2 regions of the Nocardioides sp. J9 genome follow, and region 1 is predicted to be linked to the other one. Evidence: riboswitches for the same ligand, from Rfam matches in the RefSeq annotation. Region 1 holds a riboswitch; the other holds the start of a gene.
What was found. A riboswitch is a leader RNA that binds a small molecule or an ion and turns the genes downstream of it on or off. The one in region 1 is predicted to bind cobalamin.

Region 1 (10,499 bases):
AGTCCACGACCTCGTACCCCCGATGCTTCAGGGCTGCGACGAGCCCGGTGCGCCACTGCTCGACCCGCTCTGCCCGACGCGCCGCCTCGGCCGCGGCCTCCCCGGCGGTGCAGGCGATGGCCGCGGCGATGGCTGGCGTGGAGACCGACCAAGGCACCTGCCTGGCAGCGAGCCCCGCGATGGCGCGCTCGTTCCCGAGCACGTAGCCGGCCCGGATGCCTGGGATCGACCAGTGCTTGGTCAGGCTCCGCACGACCAGGAGGCCCCGCCGGCGGTCCGTCGAGAGTGACTGGCCCTGGTCGGTCACGGCGTCCATGAACGCCTCGTCCACGACGACGACGCGCTTGGGCCGGCGCAGCTTGAGGATCTCCTCGGCCGGGTGCAGGACCCCCGTGGGGTTGGTCGGGTTGCCCACGAACACCAGGTCGGCGGTCTCGGGGACGGCCGAGGCGTCGAGACGGAAGGCGTCCTCGGGGCGGCAGCTGACGACGGTCACCTGGTGACCTGCGCGCTCGAGCGCGGCGTGGGGCTCGGTGAACTGGGGGTGCACCACGACGGGGTGCCGCCACTGCTTCCACCGGGCGATCAGCTCGAACGCCTCGGCCGCGCCGGCAGTCACGAGAACCTCGTCGGCGCGTCGGTGATGCAGGTCCGCGATGGCCTCGCGGGCCGGGGTCACGTCCGGGTACTTGGTCGAGTGCTCGAGGCCGTCCCGCAACGCCGCCTCGAGCCACGAGGGCCGAGGCTCGGGATGGACGTTCACCGCAAAGTCGAGCAGTCCACGTCCGGTCTCGACATCCCCGTGGTGGAGCAGCGGATCAACGACGGCGTCGTCCGACCTCGGGCGAGGCACGGCCGCGGCCTGGGGGGCGGGAGCCACGACCGGCGTTGCCCTGGACGCCGCGTGCGCCAGCCGCTCGGCCATCACCGGGTGCCCGGCCCAGTGGGTGTGGAGGTAGGAGGCATGGAGGGTGGGGGTGGCGACGCCGATGAGCTCGCCGTCGACCTCCCAGGCGGGCGCCCACCCCCGGGTGGGGGCGGTCAGGGTGGTGCGGTGGAACTCGTGGCCGTGCACCCGCTCGCCGGCCCGCGTGAGCAGGTTGTCGCCGGCAGCGACTGCCGCCGGGTAACGCAGGGTCAGGCGCTTCGACATGGCGGCACCGGTCCCGATGACACCGGCCATCGTGGACCCGTCCAGGTCGTCCAGGAGGTAGAGCAGTCCGGCGCACTCGGCGACCGTCGGGAGAGCGCCCCGCACGGCGTCGCGCACCTGGTCGAGCAGGGCCCGGTTCCGGGCCAGCTGCTGAACGTGCACCTCGGGGAACCCGCCGCCGAGCAGCAAAGCCCTGGTCCCCTCGGGGAGCGAGCGGTCACGCAGGGGGTCGAACGGGACGACGGTGCAGCCGGCTGCCCGCAGCAGCTCCTCCGTCTCGGCGTACGCGAAGGTGAACGCTCGTCCGCCAGCAACGGCCACGACCGGAGACTCGCCCTCCACCCGGCGTACCTCGCGAAACGGGTCCCACACCGCGTCGGTGAGGTCGGGGGCTCGACGCGCGACTTCGAGCACGGCGTCGAGGTCGACGTGGCGTGCCACCTGCTCCCCGAGGCGGGCGACCACCTCGACGGACTCGTGCCGCTCCCCTGCCGGGACCAGCCCGAGGTGGCGTGACGGTGAGGAGATCGAGTCGTCACGAGGGACGACGCCGAGCACGGGCAGGCGCAGGCTTCGCTCGACCTCGGCGACGTTGCGCGGGGAACCGGCCCGGTTGAGGATCACGCCGACGACGTCGACCTCCGCGTCGTAGGCGGCCATGCCCGCGACGACGGCCCCCACGGAGCGCGACATCCGGGCGATGTCCACGACCAGCACGACCGGGGTGCGGGTCAGCTTCGCGACGTGGGCCGTCGAGGCGAAACCGTCGGCGCCGATCCGGCCGTCGTGCAGCCCCATCACCCCTTCGACGATCGCGACGTCGGCGCCTCGGGCGCCGTGCAGCAGCAGCGGGGTGATGCGCTCCTCCCCCACCAGGTGCGGGTCGAGGTTGCGGCCGGGGCGTCCGGTCGCCAAGGCGTGGTAACCGGGGTCGATGTAGTCGGGCCCGACCTTGTGGCCCGACACCTCCAGGCCGCGGGCCCGGAGAGCGGCCATGAGGCCGGTGGAGATGGTGGTCTTGCCCTGGCCCGTCGACGGGGCGGCCACCACAACGCGCGGCAGTGTGGTCGGGCCCGACGATCCCGGCTGGGATGTTGCGAGGTCGCGCACCGTCACCACTCGATTCCCCGTTGGCCCTTCTGGCCCGCGTCCATGGGGTGCTTGATCTTGCCCATCTCGGTGACGAGATCGGCCACCTCGATCAGCTCCGGGGCGGCGCGGCGGCCGGTGATGACGACGTGCTGCTTCCCGGGGCGGTCACGCAGGGTGGTGACGACGTCGTCGAGGTCGACCCAGCCCCAGGCGATCGGGTAGGTGAACTCGTCGAGGACGTACAGGTCGTGCGTCTCGGCGGCGAGACGGCGCTTGATCTCCTGCCATCCCTCGGCTGCGGTCCGTGCGTGGTCCTCGGCGTCGCCCTGCTTCTTCGTCCAGGACCAGCCCGCGCCCATCTTGTGCCACTCGACCGGTCCGCCCTCGCCACTCTCCTCGTGCAGGCGACCGAGGCGCTCGAGGACGGTCTGCTCCCCGATGCGCCACTTGGCGGACTTCACGAACTGGAAGACGCCTATGTTCCAGCCCTGGTTCCACGCCCTGATGGAGAGCCCGAAGGCGGCGGTGGACTTCCCCTTGCCATCCCCGGTGTGGACCATCAGGAGCGGGCGGTTGCGGCGCTGGCGCGTGGAGAGACCGTCATCAGGGACGGTGAGCGGCTGGCCCTGGGGCATCAGATGACCTCTTCCAGAACGTGGGTGTCGGTGGCGGCCGCGAACGAGGCGACCTCTCCGATGACGGTGATGGCAGGCGGTTCGACATGGGCTGCCCGGACGGCGATGTCGGCGACGGACCCGCTCACCACTTGCTGGTCCGGGTGGCCCCCACGTGCGATGACCGCCGCAGGCGTGGCTGGGTCGAGCCCGTTCTCCATCAGTGCCTCGGTGATCGCCGGCAGGGTGGCCACGCCCATGAGGACGATCAGCGTGGTGCCGGAGCGAGCGAGGGCCCCGTAGTCGAGAGTGGAGGAGGGGTGCCCGGGCGGGACGTGTCCGGAGATGACGCTGAAGCCCTGGACGAGTCCGCGGTGGGTGACGGGGATGCCGCCGAGCGCGGGGACGGCCACCGACGAGGTGACGCCGGGGATGACACGCACCGGGACGTCCGCCTCGGTGCAGGCGAGGACCTCCTCCATCCCGCGGCCGAAGACGAACCCGTCGCCACCCTTGAGACGGACGACGCGGCGACCGCGTCGAGCGTGCTCCACGAGGAGGTCGTTGATGCGTTCCTGCGGGGTGAAGGCCCCGCGCGGCAGCTTCGCGACGTCCACGACGAGCGCGTCGGGTCGGGCCCAGGCCAGCGCCTCCTCCGGCGCGAGATGGTCGACCAGCAGGACGTCTGCCTGCTCGACGGCGGACCGTCCGGCGACCGTCATCAAGCCGGCGTCGCCGGGGCCACCGCCGACCAGCGCGACGGTGCCGGGGAGCAGGGGCGCCAGCGAGCCCATCAGGCCACCCGCCCGTTCACGACGTCGACGAGGCCGGTCGCGCTGACCCGGGCCATGGGGACGTGCTCGGCCTGCAGGTGGCCGGAGAGAATGCGCGCGAGCCCGAGCCGCAGCGGCCCCTCTTCGCAGTCGACGACGACGCTGGGGACCCGCATCGCCGCGACGTGGGCCGCCGCCAGCCGGGAGCGGTCGACGGCGTCGGCCCCGGAGGTGGCGCGGCCGTCCGTCACGACCACGAGCAGCGGCCGCAGTCGGTCGTCCCGGAGCCGCTCCCGCCGGACGACGTCCGCCGCGGTCAGCAAACCCTCCGCCAGAGGGGTGCGCCCCCCGGCCGGGAGCTCGTCGAGCAGGGCTGCGGCCACCTCGACCGACCCGGTGGGTGGCAGGGTCACGTCCGCGTCAGTGCCGCGGAAGCTGATCATCGCCACCTTGTCCCGGCGTCGGTACGCATCGGTGAGCAGCGACAGGATCGCGGTCTTCACCTGGACCATGCGACGCCGGGCAGCCATCGAGCCGGACGCGTCCACGCAGAACAACAGGAGGTTGGCCTCCCTCCCCTCGCGTACGGCGGTGCGCAGGTCGACCGCCGCGAGCGCGAAGCGCCCACCCGGCCCACGCGTCGATCCGGTGGCGTAGCGTTCCGCCGCGGCTCGCAGGGTCTCCACCAGGTGGAGCGTCCCGGTCCCACCAGCTCGGGTGGCGCCGACCCGGCGGCCGCTGGCGCCAAGGGCGCGGCTACGGCGCCCCGGCGTACCTCGGCCGACCCCGTCGACGGTGAACAGACGCGGTCGGTACGCGGACTCGGCCGCCACAGTGCTGGAGCTGCCCTCCCCCGGGGGGTGCGGCGCCGGCGGCGCGGATGGCGCCTGGACGTCCGCCTCGGCACCGGCCGGTTCGGGCACGTCGTCCCTGCCGTCGGTCGGGACCTCGTCGGGGCTGCCGGCGTCGGCCCCGGAGCCGTCGGACGGCGACGCGGGGTCCTCGGACGGGTCCTGGCTGTCCTCGGGACCGTCGGTGGGGTCCGTGGGCCCGTCCGGTTCCGGCGGCGGCTCGGGGAGCTCGTCGTCGCCGAGGACCTCGTCGAGCAGCTTCTCGTCCAGGCCGGGGGCGTCGAAGGGGTTGCGGCGACGGCGGTGCGGAAGTGCGAGCAGGGCCGCGGCGCGAATGTCTGCTCGAGTGACGAACCGACGGCCGGCCCAGGCGGCGTGCGCCACGGCCGTTCGGGCGGTGACGATGTCGGCACGCAGGCCGTCCACCTCGAAGGCGGCGCAGACCTCGGCGACCTTGAGCATCGCCGCCTCCCCCAGGGTGACCTCCTCGACGCGCTCGCGAGCCAGCGCGATCCGTCGGGTGAGCTCGGCCTGGCTGGCCGCGTACCGCGCGACGAAGCCCGCGGGGTCGCGGTCGAAGGCGAGGCGGCGCCGCACCACCTCGACGCGCAGGGCGGGATCGCGTGGGGCGGCCACCTCGACGGTGAGGCCGAAGCGGTCGAGCAGCTGGGGGCGAAGCTCACCCTCCTCCGGGTTCATCGTGCCGATCAGCACGAACCGGGCGCTGTGGCCGATCGAGACGCCGTCCCGCTCGACCGTCACCTGGCCGGTGGCGGCGGCGTCGAGCAGCAGGTCGACGAGGTGGTCGTGGAGCAGGTTGACCTCGTCGACGTACAGGACGCCGCGGTGGGCGCGAGCCAGGAGCCCGGGCTCGAACTCGACGGCGCCGGCAGTGAGCGCCTTCTCGAGGTTGAGCGAGCCGAGCACCCGGTCCTCCGTGGCCCCGACCGGCAGCTCCACCAGACGGACCGGACGGCTCACGACCGCACCGGAGCTGGCGAGGAGGTCGGGCGAGGTCGCGGCCGGGTCGTGCGGGTCGGCGGAGAACCGGTCGCCGTCGCGGACCTCGATCCAGGGCAGCACCTCGGCCAGCCCCCGGACCGTCGTCGACTTGGCGGTGCCCTTCTCGCCGCGGACGAGCACGCCGCCGATCTCCGGACTGATCGAGCTCAGCACGAGGGCGAGGCCCATGTCGTCGAGACCGGAGGCGGTCGTGGGGTCGTACTCGCAGCCGACGACGGCAGAAAATGGGTACTTCAGTGGCACGTTGAGGCTCCCGCTCGTAGGCCATGGATTGGCTCACGCGAGGCCGGTCTTCGGACTTGCCGAGTCACTCCTGACGGAGTGCTCGACTCACCGCAGCGGGCCTGTGCCGGACTCTCACCGGCTTCCCAGATTCTCCCCGTTGCTCGTCCCCACCGTTTCCGATGGCTGGGGCGCGGGGGCACCTCACGTGTTGCGCTGACGATAGCCTCCCGACTCGTGGATGACGTGACGGCCCCTCCCCGTGGACACCTCGTGACCGTGGTGGGAGTGGGGGCCGACGGGTCGCTCCAGCCGGCTGCGGAGACGCTCCTTCAGGAGGCGGACGTGGTCCTCGGTGGCCGACGCCACCTCGACCTCGTGGCCCCGGTGCCGGGGCAGGAACGACGCCCGTGGCCCTCGCCGCTCGCGCCTTCCCTGCCGGCTCTGCTCGACGAGCTGCGCGGACGTCGGGTGGTGGCCCTGGCGTCCGGTGACCCGATGGTCTCGGGCATCGGCACGACACTCGTACGCGCCCTCGGCGCCGAGGCCGTCCTGGTCATCCCCGCGGTCTCGTCCGTGGCCTTGGCGCGAGCACGTATGCGCTGGTCAGCCGAGGAGTCAGTCGTCGTGACGCTGGTCGGACGACACGAGGCGCGGGTGCTGCGCGAGGTCGCTCCGGGGCGGCGGATCCTGGTCCTGACGTCCGGGTCGCACTCAGCTTCGATCGTGGGCCGGCTGCTGACCGAGACGGGCCATCCTGACGCTGTCATCACCCTGCTCGGGAACCTCGGGACCGACACCGAGTCGCGGTCCACGAAGACCGCCCAGGAGTGGACTGCGACGGCCGCCGACACCSKCCCSCCGCTGCATGTCCTGGCGATCGAGATCCCCGCGGGCGACTCGGCGTGGCGCTCGTCGTGGGTGGCCGGCTTGCCCGACGAAGCCTTCGAGAACGACGGGCAGCTCACCAAGCGCGACCTTCGGGCCTCGGCCCTGGCCCGTCTCTCCCCCGCGCCCGGTCAGCACCTGTGGGACGTCGGCGCAGGTGCCGGCTCGATCGGCATCGAGTGGATGCGCGCCCACCCCACCTGCCGCACGACCGCGGTGGAGGCAGATCCCGTGCGCGCCGCCCGAGTGGCACGCAACGCGACGCGTCTCGGCGTGCCCGACCTCCGTGTGGTGGAGGGTCGCGCCCCTGACGCGCTCGCAGGTCTCGAGCCTCCGCACGCGATCTTCATCGGCGGCGGAGCCACGCACCCCGGCGTCCTCGACGCGTGCCTGGCTGCGCTGCGTCCGGGCGGACGCCTCGTCGTGCACGGTGTGACGCTCGAGACGGAGTCACTCCTCGCCGAGGCCTACCGGACGCACGGCGGCGAGCTCACCCGCCTCGCGGTCGAGACGACGCACCCCGTCGGCACGTTCACCGGCTGGACGCCCCTGCGGACCGTGACGCAGTGGAGCCTGCGCCTCTGAACCCGTAGGGAGGCGTCACGCAACGACCATGTTCTACGAGGGTCGCTTCGTCAGCCTGTCCCGCTCGCGGCTGTACAGGTACGACTCCCCTCCTGCGCGGGCAGGCGCCTCAGCCAGCGCGTGTCCGATGAGGATGACAGCCGCCTGACGCAGCCCGGCCGCCTCCACCTGATCGGCAATGGTGTCGACGGTTCCGCGCAGCACCAGCTCCTCCGGCTGGCTGGCCCGGTACACGATCACTACCGGGCAGTCTCCCCCGACGACCGGTTCGAGCTCGGCCATCAGCGCCCGGGTCCGGGTGATCGCCAGGTGCAGCACCAGGGTTGCACCGGTGGCGGCGAACTGGGCCAGCGACTCCCCATCTCCCATTGGGGTGGACCTTGCCTGCGTCCGGGTCAGCACCACCGACTGCGCCACCAGCGGCACCGTCAGCTCGCTGCCCACCCGGGCGGCCGCCGCCGCGTACGCGGGGACGCCGGGCGTGACCCGCCAGGTGACCCCGGCAGCGTCCAGCCGGCTCGTCTGCTCGTGCAGGGCGGAGTACAGCGACGGGTCGCCGGAGGTGAGGCGCACGACCTGGCGGCCAGCGTTGAAGCCGTCGACGAGGTGCGCGGTGATCTGGTCGAGGTCCAGGTCCTGGGTGTCGACCAACGTTGTTTGCGGGCCGCAGTGGACAAGCACCCTGGGGTCCAGGTAGGCCCCCGGGTAGAGCACGACGTCCGCCTCCGCGAGCAGCCGCGTCGCCCGTACGGTCAACAGATCGGCAGCTCCGGGGCCGGCTCCGACGAAGTGGACGGTCATCGCACGAACCTCGGCGTCCAGACGCCCGCCGAGGAGACGCGAGTCGATGAGGCGCCCACGATCAGCAGGCACTTCATGTCGATGGTGGTGGGATCGAGCTCGCGCAGGGTCGTCACCGTGAGTGCCTCCTCGGCACGTCCGACGTCGCGCCCCACCACGACGACCGTCTCCGGGCTCTTGTGCTCCAGCAGCACCTGTTTGGCCGTGGCGACCTGCTCGGTACGGCTGCGCGACGCCGGGTTGTAGATCGCAAGGACGAGGTCCGCCTCGGCGACGGCCCGGAGCCGCTTCTCGACGACTTCCCACGGCTTGAGGCGGTCCGAGAGGCTCATCACCGCGAAGTCGGCGCCCACAGGGGCGCCAGCCCGGGCGGCCACGGCCTGCACTGCGCTCACGCCCGGGAGCACCCGGACGGGGACCTTGGCGTACGCGGGGTCCTCGGCCGCCTCGAAGACGGCAGCGGCCATGCCGAAGACACCGGCGTCACCACCGGACACCACCGCCACCTTCTCGCCGCGCCTCGCCAGATCCAGGGCGAACGCGGCCCGGTCCACCTCTACCGTGTTGCCCGAGGCGTGGCGGGTGAGCCCCTCACGCTGAGGCACCCGGTTCACGTACGGCGCGTACCCCACGACGTGATCGACCTCGGCGAGCGCCGCGCTCACCTCCGGCGTCAGCCAACTGTCCGGCCCCGGGCCCAGACCCACCACCAGCAACTCCGCCGACTCAAGCGTCTCGACCGGCGACTCGACGGGGGCCGGTTCGTTCGTCTCACGGGAACGGCGCCCGTTGAGGCTGTCGCCCGTCACCACGATCAGCGAGAAGTACGGCACCGACGCCTCGTCGACCTCGCACACCGGGATCCACCGCTCCTCAGGCATCGAGGTGCGCTCCACGTACAGCGCGTGGTCGAGGCGACCCGCCGCGGCGAGCGCCCTGCGTACGGCGGGGAAGGTGCGGCCCAGCTTCATGATGATCGCGCCGTCGGTGTCGGCCAGCCGCCGCGCGAGCTCGGGCTCGGGCAGGGTGCCGGGCAACACGGTGAGGACGTCGGTCTGACGGACCAGTGGACTCCCGGTCGCGGCTGTGGCCGCCAGGAAGGCCGGGACGCCGGGCACGATCTCGGTCGGGAACCGGTCGGCGAGGCGGTCGTGCATGTACATGTACGACCCGTAGAAGAGCGGGTCGCCCTCCGAGAGCAGCACCACGTCACGTCCAGCCGCAAGGTGGTCAGCCAGACGCTGCGCCGACTCCTCGTAGAACTCGGCCAGCACCCCCGCGTACCCACCCGGGTGGTCGGTGGTGCCCGTGGTGACCGGATAGGTCAGCTCCTCCTCGACCACGCCGGCGGGGAAGAGCTCGGCTGCGATGCGTCGCGCGTTCGACAGCTTGCCGCGCGCAGCGTGGTAGGCGATGACGTCGGCGTTCTCGATCAGACGCGCGGCCTTGCGGGTGATCAGCTCCGGGTCGCCCGGGCCGACACCGACCCCCGAGAATCGGCCGGTGACGACGGTGGGGGTGCTCATTCCTGCTCCTGGGCCAGTGCGTTGAGGGCCGACGACGTCATCGCGGAACCACCGCGACGGCCACGCACCGTGACGAACGGGATGTCGATGCCGTGCTCGGAACGCAGGTCCTCCAGGGCCTGCTTCGACTCGGCCGCCCCGATGAACCCCACCGGGCAGCCGACGATCGCCGCGGGGCGCGGGGCCCCGTCGATGAGCATCTCGAGCAGGTGGAAGAGCGCCGTGGGGGCGTTGCCGATGGCAACCACCGCCCCCTCCAGGCGGGGCTCCCACAGCGACACGGCCGCGGCGGTGCGGGTGGTGCCCCAGCGTTCCGCGAGGTCAGGAACTTCCGGGTCGTTGAGGGTGCAGAGCACCTCGTTGTCGGCCGGAAGCCGACTGCGCGTCACGCCCTTCACCACCATCGTGGCGTCGCACAGCATCGGCGCTCCCGCCTCGAGGGCTGCGCGGGCCGCCGGGACGAGATCCGGGTGGATCACGAGGTCGTCGACCAGGTCGACCTGGCCGCTGCCGTGGATCATCCGCACCGCCAGCTTCTCTGCGCTCCCCGGCACCCGCGACAGGTCGGCCTCGCGACGGATCGTGGCGAACGAGTCGACGTAGATCGCCGCACCCCGGTCGATGTACGGGTAGTGGCGCCCCGGACGACGAGGCTGGAACGTGGACAGGTTGTTCATGAGGACTCCTCGGGGACGAGAACGCCACGCCAGGGGGTGACGACGAGTTCGGGCGCCGCGGCGCACAGGCGCTCCACGGCGGGGCGGTCGAGGCCGTCCTCCGGCACGGGGACGTGCTCCCCGCCGGGGACGGAGCCGTACGGCAGCGGGGGCGACCGGTCCGGCAGCTGCGCCGACGCAGGAACGGGCTCGACCAGCTGCGACGCCAGCTCGTGGACGTGCCACGCAGCCCCCGGCCCCTCGCCGCGCACCTCGAGGAAACGCAGAGCCAGGTGGACCAGCCGCTCCTCGACG
Region 2 (3,530 bases), on a different contig from region 1:
CACGGCGATCGCGAGCTGGTGGTCCACCCAGGCTGCTGCCCGTTGGGTGAGGGGGTGGGTGAGCTCGGCGATCCGCAGCGCCCGCCAGGGGGCGAGGTTGCCGTCGAGGACCGCGGTGTAGAGCTCGGGGAGTCGCCAGGCGCACTCGAGGATCTTGCCGACGTAGAGCCGACCACCGTCGGGTGTGCGGCCCAGCACGGCGATGAGCTCCATCAGCGCGAACTCCGACACCAGGGGTGTGCCGGGGCCGGCGATGGGGATGCCGGTGTCGAGGAAGCCGTCCCGGACCGTGGCTGCTTCGTCGGGCTGGTCGACGGTGTTGGCGTGGGCCCATGCCACGATGTGCTTCCACTCGCGGATCTCGAGGTGGGCTCGGGCCTCGGCATCGTCGGCGATCCACGACAGCAGCGATGCTGTCGAGACCTTCGACGAAGGGCTGGTTCCGAGCTCCATGACGGGATTCTTCCGGAGACCACCGACACTTTGATTCGCCGGAAACCCGCCTGTGGACTGGGGATTCTCCAAGGATCTACGATCCACAGCCCGCCTTCAAGGCCGGTGGTTTCGAGGCTCCTCGCTGGCGCTCGTCGCACCTCAACCACCGGGAGACCGGCGCCCAGAAAGACCAGCCCACGACCGCCTACGCGACCGCGAGCCGAAAGGCGGACCCGACCACCTCCCCAGCCCTCCTCGTCGCTGCCTTTCGGAGCTGTACCGGCTACGCGACCGAAGCCCGCCGACACCGACCGCTCCGCCTACGCGACCGCAGGCCGACAGGCGGCCCCGACCACCCGCCCAGCCTCCTCGTCGTTGCCTTTCGGAGCTGTAGCGGCCGCGCGACCGCTAGCCCACCGGGACCGACCCGCGCTCCTCCTGCGCAACCACTGGCCGACCACCGCAGCGAGCGCTACGCCGCACCCGGCGACCCCCTCCCAACGTGCGCCAGGCCACGGCCGCTGTCCACCAAGGCCTCGCCAAGGAGGCGGGAGGGCGAGGTCGCGGTACGCTTCGCGCAAGAACTCAATCACGTCCCTGGCGGGGGAAGCCGGTCCAAGTCCGGCGCTGACCCGCAACCGTAGGCCGCCCTCGGGTGGCAAGCCGGAGTACCTGCCACGGATGTCCTGACACCAACGCTGTCGTGGAAAGCAGCGGGATGTCACCACGTTGGTGCTCCCGCTCGTGCAGCGGGAAGGAACGAACATGCACCCCATCGCTCGCCGGGCGGCCTCCGCCACCGGAGCGCTCGCGCTCGTCGCCGGGCTCGGCCTCGCGGCCTGCTCGCAGGAGAACGACGGCAAGGCCGCGGACGAGGCGCCCGCGGGCGCGACGAACGGGTCCACGGAGCCGGGCGAGCCGACCGAGGCGGCGCTGGCCGGCGCGGCGTGGCTCGAGGGCGAGCTGCAGGGCGGCCTGCTGCACAACCGCGAGTTCGGGACCGACGACCACAGCACGACGGTCGACCTGGCCTACGCGCTGCGGGCGGTCGACCCGGAGAGCCCGGCGCTGACGACGATCACCGAGGCGCTGGCCGAGGGTGCGGAGGCCTACACCAGCCCGGGCAAGGACGTGTGGTCCGGCTCGACCGGCAAGCTCCTGTCGTTCGCCGTCGACCAGGGTGCCGACCCGCGCGACTTCGGCGGCCTCGACCTGGTCGCGCAGCTCGAGGAGCGTACGGCGGACGAAGGTCCCGCGACCGGCCGGATCAGCGACAAGAGCGAGTTCGGCGACTACGCCAACGGCTTCGGCCAGGCGTGGGCCGTGCGCGGCCTGACGCTCGCCGGGTCGGACGAGGCGGACGCCGCCCGCGGCTTCCTGCTCCAGCAGCAGTGCGACGGCGGCTTCTTCCGGCTCTACTTCCCCGAGGCAGACGCCGAGGAGCAGGCGTGCGCCGACGCGAAGCCGGAGCCCGCGGACACCACCGCACTGACCTACGTGCTGCTCCACGACCTCGCCGAGGACGACGAGGAGCTGGCCGCGGCGCTGGCCGAGGGCATCGACTACATCCTCAGCCAGCAGGCCGAGGACGGCTCGTTCTCCGGTGGCGACGGCCAGCTGGTCCCGAACGCCAACAGCACCGGGATGGCCGGGTGGGCCCTCCTCCTCGCCGGTGAGGACGAGGCGGCGGCGAAGGCCGCGGCCTGGGTCCGCGCGCACCAGCTCGGCGAGTGCGAGGGCAAGGTCGGCGCCGACGCCGGCGCGATCGCCTTCGACGACCTCACCCTGGCTGCGGCGGGCAAGCGCGGCCTGACCGCGAAGACCGAGTACCAGTGGCGCCTGGCCACCGCGCAGTCGGTGCCCGCCCTGCTCGCGCTCGACGAGGACGCCCCGGAGGCGCCGTGCCCGGCCGCCTCCTGAGCCTGCTCCTCGCAGCGCTCGCGCTCCCGTCCCTCGCCGCGGCACCCGCCGGTGCCGCGGCGGGGGGCGCGTGCGCGCCCACCGAGGTCACGGTCGTCGTCGACTTCGCCGAGCTCGGTGGTGGCAGCCGGACCGTGTGTGTCGAGGGCGGCGGCCCGGCGAGCCAGCTCTTCCACGACGCCGGCTTCCCGACCGAGGACTCCCCGGCACCGGGCATGAACGGCTTCGTGTGCCGGGTCGCGGGGAAGCCGGCGAACGGCCCGTGCACCAGGGGCGACGCGTACTGGAGCCTGTGGTGGTCGCCGCCGGGTGACGAGCCGGAGTGGTCCTACGCCAGCCTCGGCGTCACGTCGCTCGACCTCGACCCGGGCTCCTTCCTCGCCTTCGTCTGGCACGAGGGCGACGGCGACGTCACCCCGCCCGGGGAGACCGCCCCGGCGGAGAGCGCACCCACCGCAGCAGAGGTCGAGGCTGCGGCGGACAACGGCCGGGACGACGACGACGACGGCTTCCCGTGGCTGCTCCTCGCCGGTGGCGTGGTGGTCCTCGGCGCCGCCGCGGTCGTGCCGATCAGGCGGGCGCGGTCGTGAGGATCGCCCGCGACCTGCACCCCGTCGCCTGGTGGGCCTGGGCCCTCGGGCTCGCGGTCGGGACGTCGTTCACGACCAACCCGTTCCTGCTCGGCCTGCTGCTGGCCGGGATCACGCTGACGGTGCTGTCCTGCCGCTCCGACCAGCCGTGGGCCCGCTCCTTCCGGCTCTACGTGTGGCTGGGCGTCGTCGTGGTCGCCGTGCGCGTCCTGTTCCGCATCCTGCTCGGCGGCAACACCCCGGGCCACGTGCTGTTCAGCCTGCCGACGATCGCACTGCCCGACTGGGTGGCCGGCATCGACCTGCTCGGCCCGTTCACCCGCGAGGAGCTGCTCGCGTCGACCTACGAGGGCCTGCGCCTGGCCACCCTGCTCATCGCGGTCGGGGCCGCCAACGCACTGGCGAACCCGAAGCGGTTGATGAAGTCGCTGCCGCCGGCGCTCTACGAGATCGGCACGGCGATGACCGTGGCGATCAACATCCTGCCCCAGCTCGCGGACAGCGCTGCCCGCGTGCGTGCTGCCCAGCAGCTGCGCGGCGGCCCCGAGGGACGCTTCCACCGGGTCCGGGGCCTGCGCCGCCTCC

Region 2: another riboswitch for cobalamin. It lies ahead of L615_RS11520 (hypothetical protein); the one in region 1 lies ahead of L615_RS12820 (VWA domain-containing protein).

The regions. Positions count from the first base shown of each region.
Region 1 is NZ_VLJQ01000077.1:92,766-103,264, reverse strand. Features, by position in the region: gene L615_RS12835 (cobyrinate a,c-diamide synthase) at 1-2,200, opposite strand, end outside; gene cobO (cob(I)yrinic acid a,c-diamide adenosyltransferase) at 2,266-2,880, opposite strand; gene cobA (uroporphyrinogen-III C-methyltransferase) at 2,880-3,653, opposite strand; gene L615_RS12820 (VWA domain-containing protein) at 3,653-5,743, opposite strand; cobalamin riboswitch at 5,773-5,950, opposite strand; gene cbiE (precorrin-6y C5,15-methyltransferase (decarboxylating) subunit CbiE) at 5,966-7,201, shown strand; gene L615_RS12810 (cobalt-precorrin-4/precorrin-4 C(11)-methyltransferase) at 7,235-8,002, opposite strand; gene L615_RS12805 (precorrin-2 C(20)-methyltransferase) at 7,999-9,528, opposite strand; gene L615_RS12800 (precorrin-8X methylmutase) at 9,525-10,205, opposite strand; gene L615_RS12795 (nitrite reductase) at 10,202-10,499, opposite strand, start outside.
Region 2 is NZ_VLJQ01000073.1:51-3,580, forward strand. Features, by position in the region: partial or broken gene L615_RS11515 (hypothetical protein) at 1-453, opposite strand, end outside; cobalamin riboswitch at 983-1,130, shown strand; gene L615_RS11520 (hypothetical protein) at 1,201-2,355, shown strand; gene L615_RS11525 (hypothetical protein) at 2,337-2,945, shown strand; gene L615_RS11530 (energy-coupling factor transporter transmembrane protein EcfT) at 2,942-3,530, shown strand, end outside.